DNA from 3 places in the Paraherbaspirillum soli genome. Region 2 is predicted to be linked to each of the others. Evidence: predicted binding sites of a transcription regulator. Region 2 holds the regulator's gene; each other region holds the start of a gene.

Region 1 (4,620 bases), on a different contig from region 2:
CAGATGAACCAGCACACAGAACGTCCCGTCATCGCCTTTGCCGGCCCGCACCGCATCGCTTCCGGTCAATTGGCTTTGGTAGCTTTAAAGGTAAAAGAGCTGATCGATCGCAACGAATCCGCACCCATCCTGATCTTCGACGACATCACCAGCGAACCGGTCGAAGTCGATTTTCGCGGCACCGCGGAGCAAGTGGTGCAACGACTGTCGGTCGCCGAAGCGGCAGTTGAAAAAGCCGCGCCGGAAGACGCGCAGGAACCGGCACGCGGCCCAGGCCGGCCGAAGCTGGGCGTGATCGGGCGCGAGGTCACGCTGCTGCCGCGGCATTGGGACTGGCTCAACAGCCAGCGCGGCGGCGCCTCGGTAGCCTTGCGCAAACTGGTCGAGGATGCCAAGCGGCGCAGCGACGGCCGCGACCAGATCCGCCGCGCACAGGAATACGCCTACCGCTTCATGTCGGCCATGGCCGGCAACCAGCCCGATTTTGAAGAAGCGAACCGCGCTTTTTTTGCCGGCGACCAGGCCGGATTCGAACGCTTGGTCGAGGCTTGGCCGGTCGATATTCGGGAGCATGCCAGGACCCTGGCAACGCGCAGCTTTCAGCAGCCGAGCGCCGAGTAACAGCACGCAACCAATTCAGCGGAATAAGCCATGACAAATATCCAAACAGTTCACCTTATCTATGGCCCGCTCGGTGCGGGCAAATCGACTTATGCACGAAAAATCGCAGCTGAGACAAGCGCCGTTCGTTTTTCAATCGATGAATGGATGCACACCTTATTTGGCGATGACCAGCCTGCTCAAAAGGACTCGGCGTGGATCAACTGGGCCATGACGCGTGTCACGCGTTGCGAAACGCTGATCTGGTCAAGCAGCATGCAAATCCTGACGTCAGGACGGGACGTGATCCTTGATCTTGGCTTGCTGCGTGCAACCGACCGCGATCGCCTGAGTTCCCTGGTCGAGGCAAGCGGTCATCGGGTTTTGCCCTGTTTTGTCGACGCGGATCGCAGCGTACGCCGGCAACGTGTATTGCAGAGAAACGTGGAACAGGGCGACACCTATTCGTTCGACGTGACACCAGCGATGTTTGATGCGATGGAAATGTTTTTCGAGCGGCCGACGGCAGAAGAGCTGCGCCGCTCAATCAAAACTTTGCCGTCAAATTGAACGGTGTAAGTAGTTTTGTGCCGTCCGTCACTAAGAAGATCTTGGACCAAGCCCTAAAACAAGCCCAGCTGCCCGGACGATTTCTCCCGCTCGGAAGGAACATACGGCCGCCTGAAGCGCGTCGCATCCAATCTCGCAAACGAGCCGCCGCGCTGCGCCAGCCCGCATCTGATCAGCGCTTTCTCAAACCGTTGCCGCAGCAGATCGGCCCAGATCCCCTCGCCCCGCATCCTGGTCGCAAAATCGGCGTCATATGCCGCGCCGCCGCGCATCTCGCGCACGCGGTTCATCACGCGCTTGGCGCGGTCCGGGAAATGCGCGTCAAGCCACTGCTGGAACAACGGCTCAACCTCCCACGGCAGGCGCAATACGACGTAATTGGCCAGTACCGCGCCGGCTTCGGCGGCGGCTTCGATCACCCGTTCCAGGTCGGGTTCGGTGACAAACGGGATCAATGGCGCGACGCTGACGCTGACCGGGATGCCGGCCTCGGCCAAGGTCTTGATCGTCCGCAGCCGGCGTGCCGGCGCAGCGGCGCGCGGCTCCAGCGTACGCGCGATGACCGGGTCCAGCGTGGTGAGCGTGACCGCCGCCAGCACCTGCCGCTTGCGCGCCATGCTGGCCAACAGGTCGATATCGCGTTCAATCAGCGACGATTTGGTAATCAGCGCCACCGGATGATCGCAATCATGCAGCACCTGCAAAATTTTCCGCGTCAGGCCCAGCTCACGCTCGCACGGCTGATAGGCATCGGTGTTGACGCCGAGCGCAATCGGCTCGGCCACATAGGACGGCTTGGCCAGCTCGCGCAACAGCAATTGCGGCGCATTCACCTTGGCGAAAATACGGCTCTCGAAATCCAGTCCCGGCGACAGGCCGAGGTAGCTATGCGTAGGCCGGGCGTAACAATAAATGCAGCCATGTTCGCAGCCGCGATACGGGTTCAACGACACGCGAAACGGCAAATCCGGCGAGGCATTGCGGTTCAGGATGCTCTTGGCCTGCTCTTCGGTGACGATGGTGCGCAACGGCGCCGGAGAATCGTCCTGTTCCGCCTCTACCGCCCAGCCGTCGTCAAAGTTCTCGCGCTGCTCGACTTCGTAACGCCCCTGCATGTTATTGGTCGCGCCACGCCCTTTGCGCGGAGCGACCGGGGCTTGAAAGGTTATGGGCTGGGATAGCGGGTTTGCTTGTTTGATTGACATTGGCACACCATATACTGTATGTTCATACAGTATATTAGCGTAAAAATCGGTGATAGATACATTGGAATTTCAACGGTGAGACTGATGCTTGAAGCAACGCCATGCCATCTTGCATTCCATCCCATGCTTTTTCACTTCTATCCCTTTGTTTCCGCAGATTATCGCAATAACATACCGTGCGGCAATTTTCTTCTCTACAGTAGCGGCACGCACTTATCACTGGAGCAGGCAGACCAAAATAAAACCAGCTGAAATCATTAAAAAATCCCGCATTAGGGAAGCTCTCAAAAAAATCGTTTGTAAGGGAAACTGGATGCGTTTACTTAAGATTATCGGCGGCTTGCCCCTGCTGTCCGTGATTGCCGGTTGTGTTGTCGGGCCCGCCTACCAGGCGCCGTCGCCGGCTGCTTCATCTCACGCTGTATTGCCGCAATTTCAGACCAGTCTGCCGAAGCACTCGGCACCAGATGATGGCACCGCGGACTTGACCCGGTGGTGGGGCCAATTTGACGATCCGCTGGTGGCCGAGTTGGTCGATGCGGCGCAGACCACCAGCCCTACCCTGGCCCAGGCACTGGCCCGTATCGCACAAGCACGCGCCAATGCAAGCTCTTCCCGCAGCGCACTGTATCCGTCGCTAGCCGCCAATGCCAACAGCACCCGCAGCAAATCGCCCAGTTCCGGCGCCAGCGTGGTCAGCACCAGCAGCAGCGCGAGCCTCGACGCCAGCTGGGAAATCGACCTGTTCGGCGGCAAGCGCAAGTCTGCCGATGCTGCCAATGCGCGCCTGTCGGCACGCAGCGCGGATTGGCATGGCGCACGGGTGTCGCTGGCCGCGGAAGTCGGCACCACCTTGGTCAATTACCGCGCCTGTATCGCGACGGCGGCGATGCTGGCGCAGGATTTGCAGTCGCGGGAACAAACGGCGCAGCTGACCATGCTCAAGATCAAGGCCGGCTTTACCGCGCCGGCCGACGGCGCATTGATCAATGCATCGGCTGCCGATGCGCGGCAACGGCTGATCTTGCAGCGCGCCGACTGCGACCTGGATATCAAGGCCTTGGTGGCGCTGACCGACATCGCCGAGCCGGACTTGCGCGCAAAACTCGCTGCCAACGACCGCATACCGCAGCCGCGCGGCATCATCGTCGATGCGGTGCCGGCCCAAGCCCTGACGCAGCGTCCCGACATCGCGGTGGCCGAACGCGAACTGGCGGCAGCCGGCGCCGACATCAATGTCGCGCAAGCCAATCGCTATCCGCGCGTGTCGCTGCTCGGCAGCATCGGCATCGCGGGCTTGCGATTCGACGGCCAGAACAGCCATTCAAATACCTGGTCGTTCGGGCCGTCGATCAGCCTGCCGCTGTTCGATGCCGGCCGCCGCAAGGCGGAAGTCGACCTGGCGCAAGCCCGTTATGACGAAGCCTATGCCGGCTATCAATTGCAAGTGCGCAGCGCAGTGCGTGAAATCGAGGAAGCATTGGTGCGCTTGGACGCGGCAGCCCGGCGCGAGGACGATGCGGCAGCGGCAGCCCGCGATTATGAACGCTACTACCGCGCCAACGACGACAAATACAAGGCCGGCAGCGGCAGCCTGTTTGAGCTGGAAGACGCGCGCCGCACCTCCCTGGCGGCGCAGCAAACCTTGATCAGCGTCCAGCGCGAGCACGTCGCCGCCTGGATTGCCTTGTACAAAGCATTGGGCGGCGGTTGGCGCAGCGACGCCCAGGTTGCGGCAATGCCGGCGACAGCGCCACATTCCGATCGTTCTTAAACATAGATAAGTAAAGAATATCTGTCATGAAAAAGCTATCTACCAAACAAACGGTTTCCCTCGTGCTGGTCGTCGCCGTAGGGGCTGTCGGGTTCTGGGCCACGACCGCGAATCACGCCAAGCCCGCTGAAAAAGCAGCCGCCACCAAACCCAAGGCCGCATTGACCGTGACCACCACCCAGCCACACAGCGACGACTGGCCGCTCACGCTATCGGCCAATGGCAGCATCGCGGCCTGGCAAGAAGCCGTGGTCGGCAGCGAGTTGGGCGGTTTGCTGCTGGCGGAAGTCAACGTCAATGTCGGCGATGTCGTCAAACGCGGCCAGGTATTGGCGCGTTTCACCAACGAAAGCGTGGCGGCCCAGGTGGCGCAGCAAAAGGCGGCGGTGGAAGAAGCGCGCGCCGCCTTGTCAGAGGCGGAAGCGAATGCCGAACGGGCCCGCACCTTAGCCAACAGCGGCGCCTTGAGCG
Region 2 (4,620 bases):
CGTACTATTGATCAGCTTAACCATGTGCTGAAAAATAATACGATGATCGTAACGATAAAAATCGTCGGCGTTAACAAAATCAGCGATCTTGTCCCACGCCGCGTTATCCAGCAACAATCCACCTAAAACAGATTGCTCTGCTTCGATCGAATGGGGTGGAACGCGGAGGGAGTCAAGCTGTGGATCAGGCGCTGCTTTTGAAGGTGCTTTTGAAGATGCTTTCATGGCGCGAATTATACCCGCTTCGCCCTCTCATCCAGAATAAAAAGGGCAATAAAAAAGCCGGGAAAACCCGGCTTTTTCAATACTACAACAACTATTGGCTAGACACCAATTAAGCGTGCTCGCCGATCACAGCAACGGTGACGTCAATGACGACGTCAGTGTGCAATGCAACCGATACAGCGTGCTCGCCAACGATCTTCAACGGACCGGTAGGCAAACGCACTTGTGCTTTTTCAACCGCAAAACCTTGCTTGGTCAACGCTTCAGCGATATCGAAGTTGGTGACGGAACCGAACAAACGGCCATCAACACCCGACTTTTGCGAAATCTGTACGGTCATGCCGTTCAGCTTCTCGCCCTGCGCTTGAGCCGCAGCCAATTTTTCAGCAGCTGCCTTTTCCAGATCAGCACGTTTCGCTTCGAATTCAGCGATAGCTGTCGTTGTAGCACGACGTGCCATGCGTTGCGGGATCAGGAAGTTACGCGCGTAACCGTCTTTGACACGAACAACTTCACCCAGATTGCCGAGATTAACGACTTTTTCCAACAGAATAACTTGCATATTTTTCTCCTATTTCAAGTCGTCAATTACGCGTTGTGCAGATCGGTGTATGGCAGCAGCGCCAGGAAACGTGCGCGTTTGATCGCGGTGTCCACTTGACGTTGATAAATTGCCTTGGTGCCGGTCAGACGTGCTGGCATGATCTTGCCGTTTTCCTGAACAAAATCCTTCAGCGTGTCGACGTCTTTGTAATCAACGCTAGCAACGTGTGCAGCGGTGAAACGGCAGAACTTCTTACGCTTGAACAGCGGGTTTTGTTGTTGACGCTTATTTTTCAGTTTGCTTTTATCGAACTTTTTACCGAATGCCATTTTTGGCTCCTGTATCTAAATAATTAATCTGCACTTTCAGCTGAGCTTCCAGTTTCGTGTGCAGCGAAATCCGTGATGTGAAATACCAGGCTTCTACCGTTGCGACTCTTACGCGCCATAAATCCCGAGAACCAGAATTTCCCTCCCAGCTCTGCCCGACTGAATCTTCCCGAAATTTCGCCCGCGGCAACCGCGGAAATTTCGAATTCAATCTGGCGCTGGATCCCCGCCTCAATCGGCTCCGACCTGTGCTGCAATGTTGCCGCCACGATCGGAATACCTGCCGGCGTATAGCGTATTACCTCACGCTCGGCAATTTCTGCAATCAATTGAAAGACGTTATTGGGCTTACTCACTCCAGGCAGGCTTAATGAATACGTAATGAATGCAGGTGGCAGCTTAGTCTTGCTTAAGCTGCTGGCGCCTCAGTGCGATGGCTCTTGGCAGCATCTTCCTTCTGCACGGCCTTCATCATTGGCGAAGGACCTGTTTCAGCCTTCTTCAGCTTGACGGTCAGATGACGCAGAACTGCATCATTAAACTTGAAGCCGGTTTCGATTTCAGCCAGAGTTTCGCTGTCGCACTCGATATTCAGGCAGACGTAATGTGCTTTAGCCAGTTTCTGGATCTGGTAGGCCAGTTGACGACGACCCCAGTCTTCTACGCGATGAATGGTACCGCCACGTGTGGTGACGATGCCCTTGTAGCGTTCGATCATTGCAGGCACTTGCTCGCTTTGATCTGGATGGACGATAAATACGATTTCATAATGACGCATGTAAGCTCCTTTTGGACGGATTGAAAAATCGCCCACCTCGGCGTCAAGACGAGTGTGGGAAGAGGAAAACCAGTAATCATACTAGCAAACCCGAGAAAACTCAACGCCTTCAAGCCCCTCGCCTTTTATTGATGCGCCTTGGCGTGTGCAAGCCAGCGATTTCACTTGCATTTACATAAATACTGTACAAAAATACAGACTGTCTTTATACACAGCCCAATTATTTGGCGCTATTTCTCTCTTGCTTGCAACCACGCCATGATCAAATTGACCGCCCGCCAGCAACAAATCCTTGATCTGATCAAGGACGCCATCGAAAATACCGGCTTCCCTCCTACCCGCGCCGAAATTGCCGCCGAACTCGGCTTTCGCTCGGCCAATGCGGCGGAAGAGCATCTACAGGCGCTGGCACGCAAGGGCGCAATTGAAATTTCGCCTGGCACCTCACGCGGCATACGTCTGCTCGACACGCATCAAAATGTTGGCGAGCGAGGGCCCGGTACGCAATTGGCTTTACCACATCCAGCCTTGATGCAACTCAGTTTGCCGCTGGTTGGTCGCGTGGCCGCCGGATCGCCGATTCTGGCGCAAGAACATATTCAGGCCAGCTACAACGTCGACCCAACGCTCTTCAGCGCCAAGCCGGATTATCTATTGAAGGTACGCGGAATGTCGATGCGCGACGCTGGCATACTGGACGGCGATTTGCTGGCGGTAAAGAAGGCCGACAGTGCAAGAAACGGGCAAATCGTCGTCGCACGACTGGGCGATGACGTCACCGTGAAACGCTATCAAAAATCTGGCTCGACTATCCAGCTATTACCAGAAAACCCGGAGTTTGAGCCAATCATAATTACCTCAAAGCAAGAAGACTTTGCATTGGAAGGCCTTGCCGTCGGGTTACTGCGCAGCTGGACTTAACCCGGCACAACAATCCTGGTTAGCAGGCAACCAACTCGTCCATCAGGATTTATCCAAGCGGCGCCGCTTGGTCAAGATCTGACTGGCAATGCCACGCAAAATATTCACCTCCTCAGCTTCCAACTGAGTTCGCGCAAATAGCCGCTTCAAGCGCGGCATCAATTTTTTCGGATTGGCGGGATCGAGGAATTCGATCTCCACCAACGCTTTTTCAAGATGCGCGAACATGCCGTCGACCTCAGCCAGGCCGGCGGGACTTCCATGAAAGCCAATGCCCCCAGCCATTTCAGGCGGCGACTCTTCGATTGCTGCAAGCCGGCACTCATACGCGAGCACCTGTACCGCCTGCGCCAGATTCAACGATGAATACGAGGGATTTGCCGGGATGTTGATCAGCACGTTGCATTTTTCGACGATTTCATTCGGCAAGCCATAGCGCTCACTGCCAAACAGTACGGCCCCGGTCAGGCCCGCGTCGGCGGCAAGTTGCGATGCCAAAGCGCGAGGCGAAATAAGAGGCGGAGAAAACTCACGTAAGCGAGCACTCAAGGCCGCGGCAAAATTGCAACCGTCCAATGCTTGTTCGACGCTATCAACAATTCGCGCCGAAGCCAGAATGTCCTGCGCACCACTGGCGAAAGCAATTGCCTCATCACGCTGCAAAACATCGGGAAAACGTGGATTCACCAATATCAGTTCGGAAAAACCCATGGTTTTAATCGCTCTCGCGGCAGCGCCAACATTGCCGGGACTGCTGGTTTCGACCAGCACAAAGCGCAAGCGCTTAAAAAGAGACGTATTGGTTTTTGTCTGGTTCATTTAAAATAGCGCCATCAGGTGGACTTCAGCGACCAAAAGGCAACTTTTGTTCAAGAATGCCCACATCGTTCATTATTATTCATATAGGTGGTTCTGTTCCCGGTAGGCGACAGTGCCGCCATTCTAACGGAACCAAATCCCGATTATGCATCCTATGCTCAACACGGCCATCAAGGCCGCCCGTCGCGGTGCCGCAGTTATCTCGCGCGCGTCTTTCGATCTCGATCTGCTGAAGGTCACCAAGAAACAGCACAACGATTTTGTCACCGAGGTCGACCAAGCCGCAGAAGCTGCGATCATCGACGTGTTGAAGAATGCCTACCCGGACCATGCAATCCTGGCTGAGGAATCCGGCGCGTCGGCCAATCTGCACGACGACAATGAAAACGTCTGGATCATCGATCCGCTCGACGGCACCACCAATTTCATTCACGGCTTCCCGCAATATTGCGTATCGATCGCACTACAACATCGCGGTCAAATTACCCAGGCTGTGGTTTACGACCCAACCCGCAATGACTTGTTTACCGCCACCAAAGGTTCGGGCGCCTACCTGAATGAAAAACGCATTCGGGTCGGCAAGCGCGACAAAATCGCCGATGCCTTGATCGGCACAGGTTTTCCATTCCGCGAGACTGAAGGTCCGGTGATGGATGAATACATGAAAATGTTTCGCATCATGACTCAAAGTTGCGCCGGTTTGCGTCGTCCGGGCGCCGCCGCTCTGGATTTGGCTTACGTCGCAGCCGGTCGTCTGGATGGCTTCTTTGAAAAAGGCCTGAAGCCTTGGGATGTGGCCGCTGGCTCGCTCCTGATTACCGAAGCCGGTGGCATCGTAGGCACCTTTGCAGGTGATTCCGACTATTTGTACAAAGGCGACATACTGGCCGGCAGCCCGAAGATTTTCGCGCAAATGGTTGGGCTGCTATCACCGTTTGCCAAGAAGTAACATCTGACCTAAGCTGGTGGAGGACGATAAATACGCCCTCCACTGCTTGTCGCAT
Region 3 (4,620 bases), 180 kb from region 2:
GGTCAGATTGCCGGGGGCTGGCGTCACCAGCTTGAAATAGGCGCCAACCGCGGCATAGCCGGGGAAAAACGGCCCATACGAGCCACCGTTCATATCGGCGTTCGAGTTGTAGTTCAAAATAGCCGATTGCAGCACGATGCCGGTCAGTTTGGTGCCGGCGATTTCCAGCAGATTGGCCAACACATCGGTGCGCGGCGTGCCATACGATTCGCCATAAAGATAAATGGGCGATTGCAGGCGATTGTTGACCGTGATGTAGCGCTGGATGAAATCCCTGAAAACACCCGCGTCGGCATCCACGCCCCAGAAAGTCTGGTTGGTATTGGGACTGATCGCTTCCGACAATCCGGTGCCGACCGCATCGACAAAGACCATATCCGTGGTATCGATCAAGCTTTCCTGGTTGTCGACGAACGGAAACGGCGTCGGCTCCGGGGTATTTGGATCGCCGGTCACGACGCGTTTGGGGCTGAACGAGCCGAGATGCAGCCATACCGACGAAGAACCCGGGCCGCCGTTATAGAAAAAAGTCACCGGCCGTTTTTGCGCAGGCTGCTTGTCCGCGGTATAGGCAACGTAAAAAACGGTCGCCTCAGGCTTACCGGTCTTGGGGTCGGTCGCGGTCAGATGGCCGGCAGTTGCCGTGTAATTGATATTTTTGCCGTTGATCGTAATGCGTCGGTGGGTGACCGCGGCGTTTTCCGTCACCTGTGCCAGCGGCAACCCATCGTTCGCGCCAAAACCATATAGCGTCTTGTCGTCATACGCCTGATCGGGCGGCAACCGCACTGCTGCGATGTCACGTTGCGGCGCTTTCTGGGCCAGCGCATGATTTGCGCCGAATCCGAACATCAAAATTTGTACTGAACAGGCAACAGCAAACCGTATTTTTCGCTTCATCGACATATTGTCCTCGCGTTATATTTATCGGTACTGCTTGCAGTGAACGGTCAAATCCCACTCCGATAGCTGCCGGTATCAGCGCACTATCGCAGCAGATACGACGTCGCTTCGAAGCAAGTCGCTGACGTCGATCCGGGTCGGATCGGCCACATGCAAGATGGGGTTTTTACGGACTGAAAGGCGGTGGGGAAATGGGAAGCAAATTATTTCCGTGCATCAATATATGCAAAGAAATCGCCATAATCAAGGTGACATTTGACAGGGTTCTGTAATTTTTTTTGGCTGAGCAGAGGGATCGCCTTCCGAGCTTTGGTTTCGGAGCGCAAGATGTCGTTACGACGGAAACGCGATCTCGACATCAGGCAGATCAAGGCACTCGGCAAGGTCAATATAAAACCAGCTGCTTTTTTATAACGATGCGCCATCCTGAGATGAATATATCCGTCGCACGGAGAAGTAAAATATTTCGAGGGAGGGATATTTATTTTTTGCTGGTACGGACCTAGGAGGACCGACCTTATGACGTACGTGACGGAATCTGCATTTCTAGCAATAACAGAAAGGATGCATATCATGAAACACATTGTCTTGATTTTAATTTTAAGTGCGCTCTCATTGACTGCCGCGGCGCAAACAGCATCAGATAATCAAACCGTGGAAGTCACTGGCCCGACACTCCGAATTGACCTCCCCAGTCAGTACCATCGGATGCAGCCGGAAGAATTCTATGACTATATGCGCTCGTACGATCTTTCCAATGGCATGACACTTAACCTGTTCTACAGAGGCAGACAAATGTATGCCGAAGTGGAAGACCAGGGACGGCATGAAATTGTCTCCACCGCATCGAATGTTTTCGTCGCCTTGGACAAACAATTGAAAATGACGATAAATCTGCGCGGGGATAATGATGCGAGCGGAGAACTGCTGATGGTCGTGCCGGCCCAGCACCTTGCAAATGGCGGCGTGATCGGCGAACGACTGATGGTCGTTGCGCTTCACTAAACAATAATAATTTGGAGGCTGGTGTCGAGCTTGCGCTAGCAGCCGTTCCACAGCCTCCAGCATTTTTCAAACATCCTATATCCTTCAAACTCAATGAAAATATTGAAATTCGCTTTACTTGTATTGCTCCCGCAACTGCTTACTCAAACATCCCAAGCTGCGCAGGCAACTTGCCTTGCGTATGAACCAGCCAGTGCAGCTATTTCCGGAATGCTTCATAGGGAAACTTTCCCCGGAAGGCCCAATTATGAAAGTATTGCGCAAGGAGACGAGCCGGAAACCGGATTTTATTTAACGTTGCCGCAAGCTATTTGCACGATCGCCGACCCGGCACATCAGATGGACGGACTTGCCGCTGTGCGGGAGGTTCAGCTGGTATTGAATGAAAAACAGTACGCCGAGCTTAGGCCGTATTTGGGCCGCCTTGTGCGCTTGGACGGCAAGCTTTTTCCAGCGTCCACAGGACATCACCACGCCGACTTGTTGCTTCGCGTCGAGAACGCGCCCTCTTCGCGAGGGAAAACCAAGTAAGGAAGTCAGACCGCGATTTTACGAACAACGCCGACAACCACACCCCAGATGAGAAGATCGTCGTCCTCGCCGACGCGAATCGCGTCATATGCCGGATTCTCAGGTCGCAGTTCAATCGCGTCGTGCAAGCGGCAGAGTCGCTTCAAATTAAATTCGTTGTGGATGATCGCCACCACTATATGGCCGTGCTTCGGCCCTATCGAGCGATCGACCAAGACTTGATCACCGCTCAAGATGCCGGCGCCGCTCATGCTATCGCCCTCCACCGTGAAGTAGAGAGATGCAGCCTTGTGCCTAACCAGATATTCATTAGCGTCCAGACTGCCCTCGAAATAGTTGGCTGTCCGAGAGGGAAACCTGGCAGGAACCTTGCTTGGAAACAATAAGATAGGACAAGCGGCCGGCGCTTCAGGGGCGCGTTGCGGTGTTTGCATCAAGTTAACTGGGGCGTATGGTTGCACGCTTGCAAAGAGGCTCATGGCTGGCTTTCAAGTACTGTACATATATACAGTATATCAAAATAATTTTGCCCTCTTGTCGTTTCCTTGCTGCAATTTCACATGCTACGTAAAATCACGCATCATGCGACTAGTCGGCCAGCCGTTTTACAAGCTACGAAATGAAAGCAACATGAACAACGCTCCTTACCACGCACACATCTACTACCAACTCGACAATCGCGCTGTCGCCGAAGCCGTACACCGTCGCCTGAGCGAATTAAAAGAATCTGGAGGCATTTCCCCGATTCTTTTTGTCGGGCAGCTGCGGGATTACAAGGCGGGTCCGCATCCAATGCCCCAATTCGAAATCCATTTCACAGAAGAGCATCTGTCGGCGATTCGACCCATCATCGAGGCATCGGGACTCACGGCGCTTGTGCATCCGCTCACCGACGACGACCTCGCCGACCACACAAGTTTGGCTCAGTGGATAGGGGCATCCCTCGAACTTGATCTCACTCCGCTCGATCCTCCGGGCATGAACAAAGGCGTCGCACGTTTTGGAAAAACCGATTTCTAGAGAGCATTCCTGACATCGGCCAATTCGCGTCGACGAAGACTCAGTCACTCAGTCTGGACGGCATGAGAATTTAGTTCGGGCGTTTGTATGCGTCATTCGACAAGCAACTGGTCTTGAATGCGCTTGGCAGTAAGGACATCGTGTTGTTGGATAGTGAGAGCGTTGGCGTTTCCTCGAGTAAGAAGATTCATCGCCTGATTGTGCGGAAAGCTACGAGCGCCGAATGCCAGCCAAGCTTTCCGGACGGTCTGACCTTACCGGCAGAATCAGCGTTTGCGTGCCAGCGTCAGTCCGTCGCCGATCGGCAGCAGCGACAGGTCGATGCGTTCATCCTGATGCAGTTTGATGTTCAGCGCTTGCAAGGCGGCCGTGTCGGCGCTGGCATCAGTGCTTGCCACTTTGCCGCTCCATAATGTGTTGTCGATGGCGATCAGCCCCCCGGTGCGCAGCAACTGCAGGCAGCGTTCGTAATAGTCGTCGTAGCTGGTCTTGTCGGCATCGATGAAGGCGAAGTCATATTGGCCGGCCTCGCCCGCGGCCAGACGGGCATCGAGCGTCTCCAGCGCGGGTCTCAACTGTAGATCGATCTTGTGCCCAACATGGGCCTGCGCCCAAAATGGCTGGCCGATCTGCGTGTATTCATCGCTGATGTCGCAGGCCAGCAGCTTGCCGTCATCCGGCAGAGCCAGCGCCACCGTCAGTGCGCTGTACCCGGTGAAGACGCCTACTTCAATGGTGCGCCTTGCCCCCATCAGCTTGATCAGTAGCGCCATGAATTGACCCTGTTCGGGCGAAATCTGCATTCCCGCATACGGATGACTGCGCGTAACGTCGCGCAGGGCCGCTTGCGCCGGATGCTCGCGGATCGAATGATCCAGTACATATTGGTACAGCGTGTCGTCGAGATTGAGTGTGCGGTTAGACATACGGTTGTTCTCCTGAATAAAAATAAGTATGAGATGGACGATGCGCATGATGAGCGGTCGCCCTCACTTTGTTCAACTGCTGCACCATCGCCGATTCCGGCGTGGCTTGAACTGCTCAAGCTTCCCTTAGCGCTGCGGCCAGAAAATCGACAAACACCCTTACCTTTTGCTGCAAGTGGCGACTGCTGGGATAAAGCGCAAAGATACTACGCCGGGCCAGCTTATGTTCCGGCAG

Evidence for each region. Region 2 encodes LexA, which represses DNA repair genes until DNA is damaged. Its sites were predicted from a motif close to ACTGTATNNNNATACAGT; they were not measured.
Region 1: the regulator LexA is predicted to act here: its motif matches at 2,389-2,406, upstream of ACFPM8_RS20365 (PA0069 family radical SAM protein).
Region 3: the regulator LexA is predicted to act here: its motif matches at 2,934-2,951, upstream of ACFPM8_RS08125 (LexA family protein).

What each region holds. Positions count from the first base shown of each region.
Region 1 covers NZ_JBHSMT010000030.1:77,199-81,818, forward strand. Annotated here, with positions in the region: gene ACFPM8_RS20355 (DUF2239 family protein) at 4-621, shown strand; gene ACFPM8_RS20360 (P-loop nucleotide/nucleoside kinase family protein) at 652-1,170, shown strand; gene ACFPM8_RS20365 (PA0069 family radical SAM protein) at 1,224-2,375, opposite strand; gene ACFPM8_RS20370 (efflux transporter outer membrane subunit) at 2,689-4,149, shown strand; gene ACFPM8_RS20375 (efflux RND transporter periplasmic adaptor subunit) at 4,176-4,620, shown strand, end outside.
Region 2 covers NZ_JBHSMT010000013.1:308,101-312,720, forward strand. Annotated here, with positions in the region: gene ACFPM8_RS08960 (replicative DNA helicase) at 1-234, opposite strand, end outside; gene rplI (50S ribosomal protein L9) at 335-787, opposite strand; gene rpsR (30S ribosomal protein S18) at 814-1,098, opposite strand; gene priB (primosomal replication protein N) at 1,122-1,454, opposite strand; gene rpsF (30S ribosomal protein S6) at 1,508-1,876, opposite strand; gene lexA (transcriptional repressor LexA) at 2,135-2,797, shown strand; gene ACFPM8_RS08990 (RNA methyltransferase) at 2,840-3,616, opposite strand; gene ACFPM8_RS08995 (inositol monophosphatase family protein) at 3,762-4,565, shown strand.
Region 3 covers NZ_JBHSMT010000013.1:130,992-135,611, forward strand. Annotated here, with positions in the region: gene ACFPM8_RS08110 (S10 family peptidase) at 1-852, opposite strand, end outside; gene ACFPM8_RS08115 (hypothetical protein) at 1,477-1,908, shown strand; gene ACFPM8_RS08120 (DUF4431 domain-containing protein) at 2,002-2,439, shown strand; gene ACFPM8_RS08125 (LexA family protein) at 2,445-2,918, opposite strand; gene ACFPM8_RS08130 (DOPA 4,5-dioxygenase family protein) at 3,070-3,459, shown strand; gene ACFPM8_RS08135 (class I SAM-dependent methyltransferase) at 3,726-4,385, opposite strand; gene ACFPM8_RS08140 (LysR family transcriptional regulator) at 4,501-4,620, opposite strand, start outside.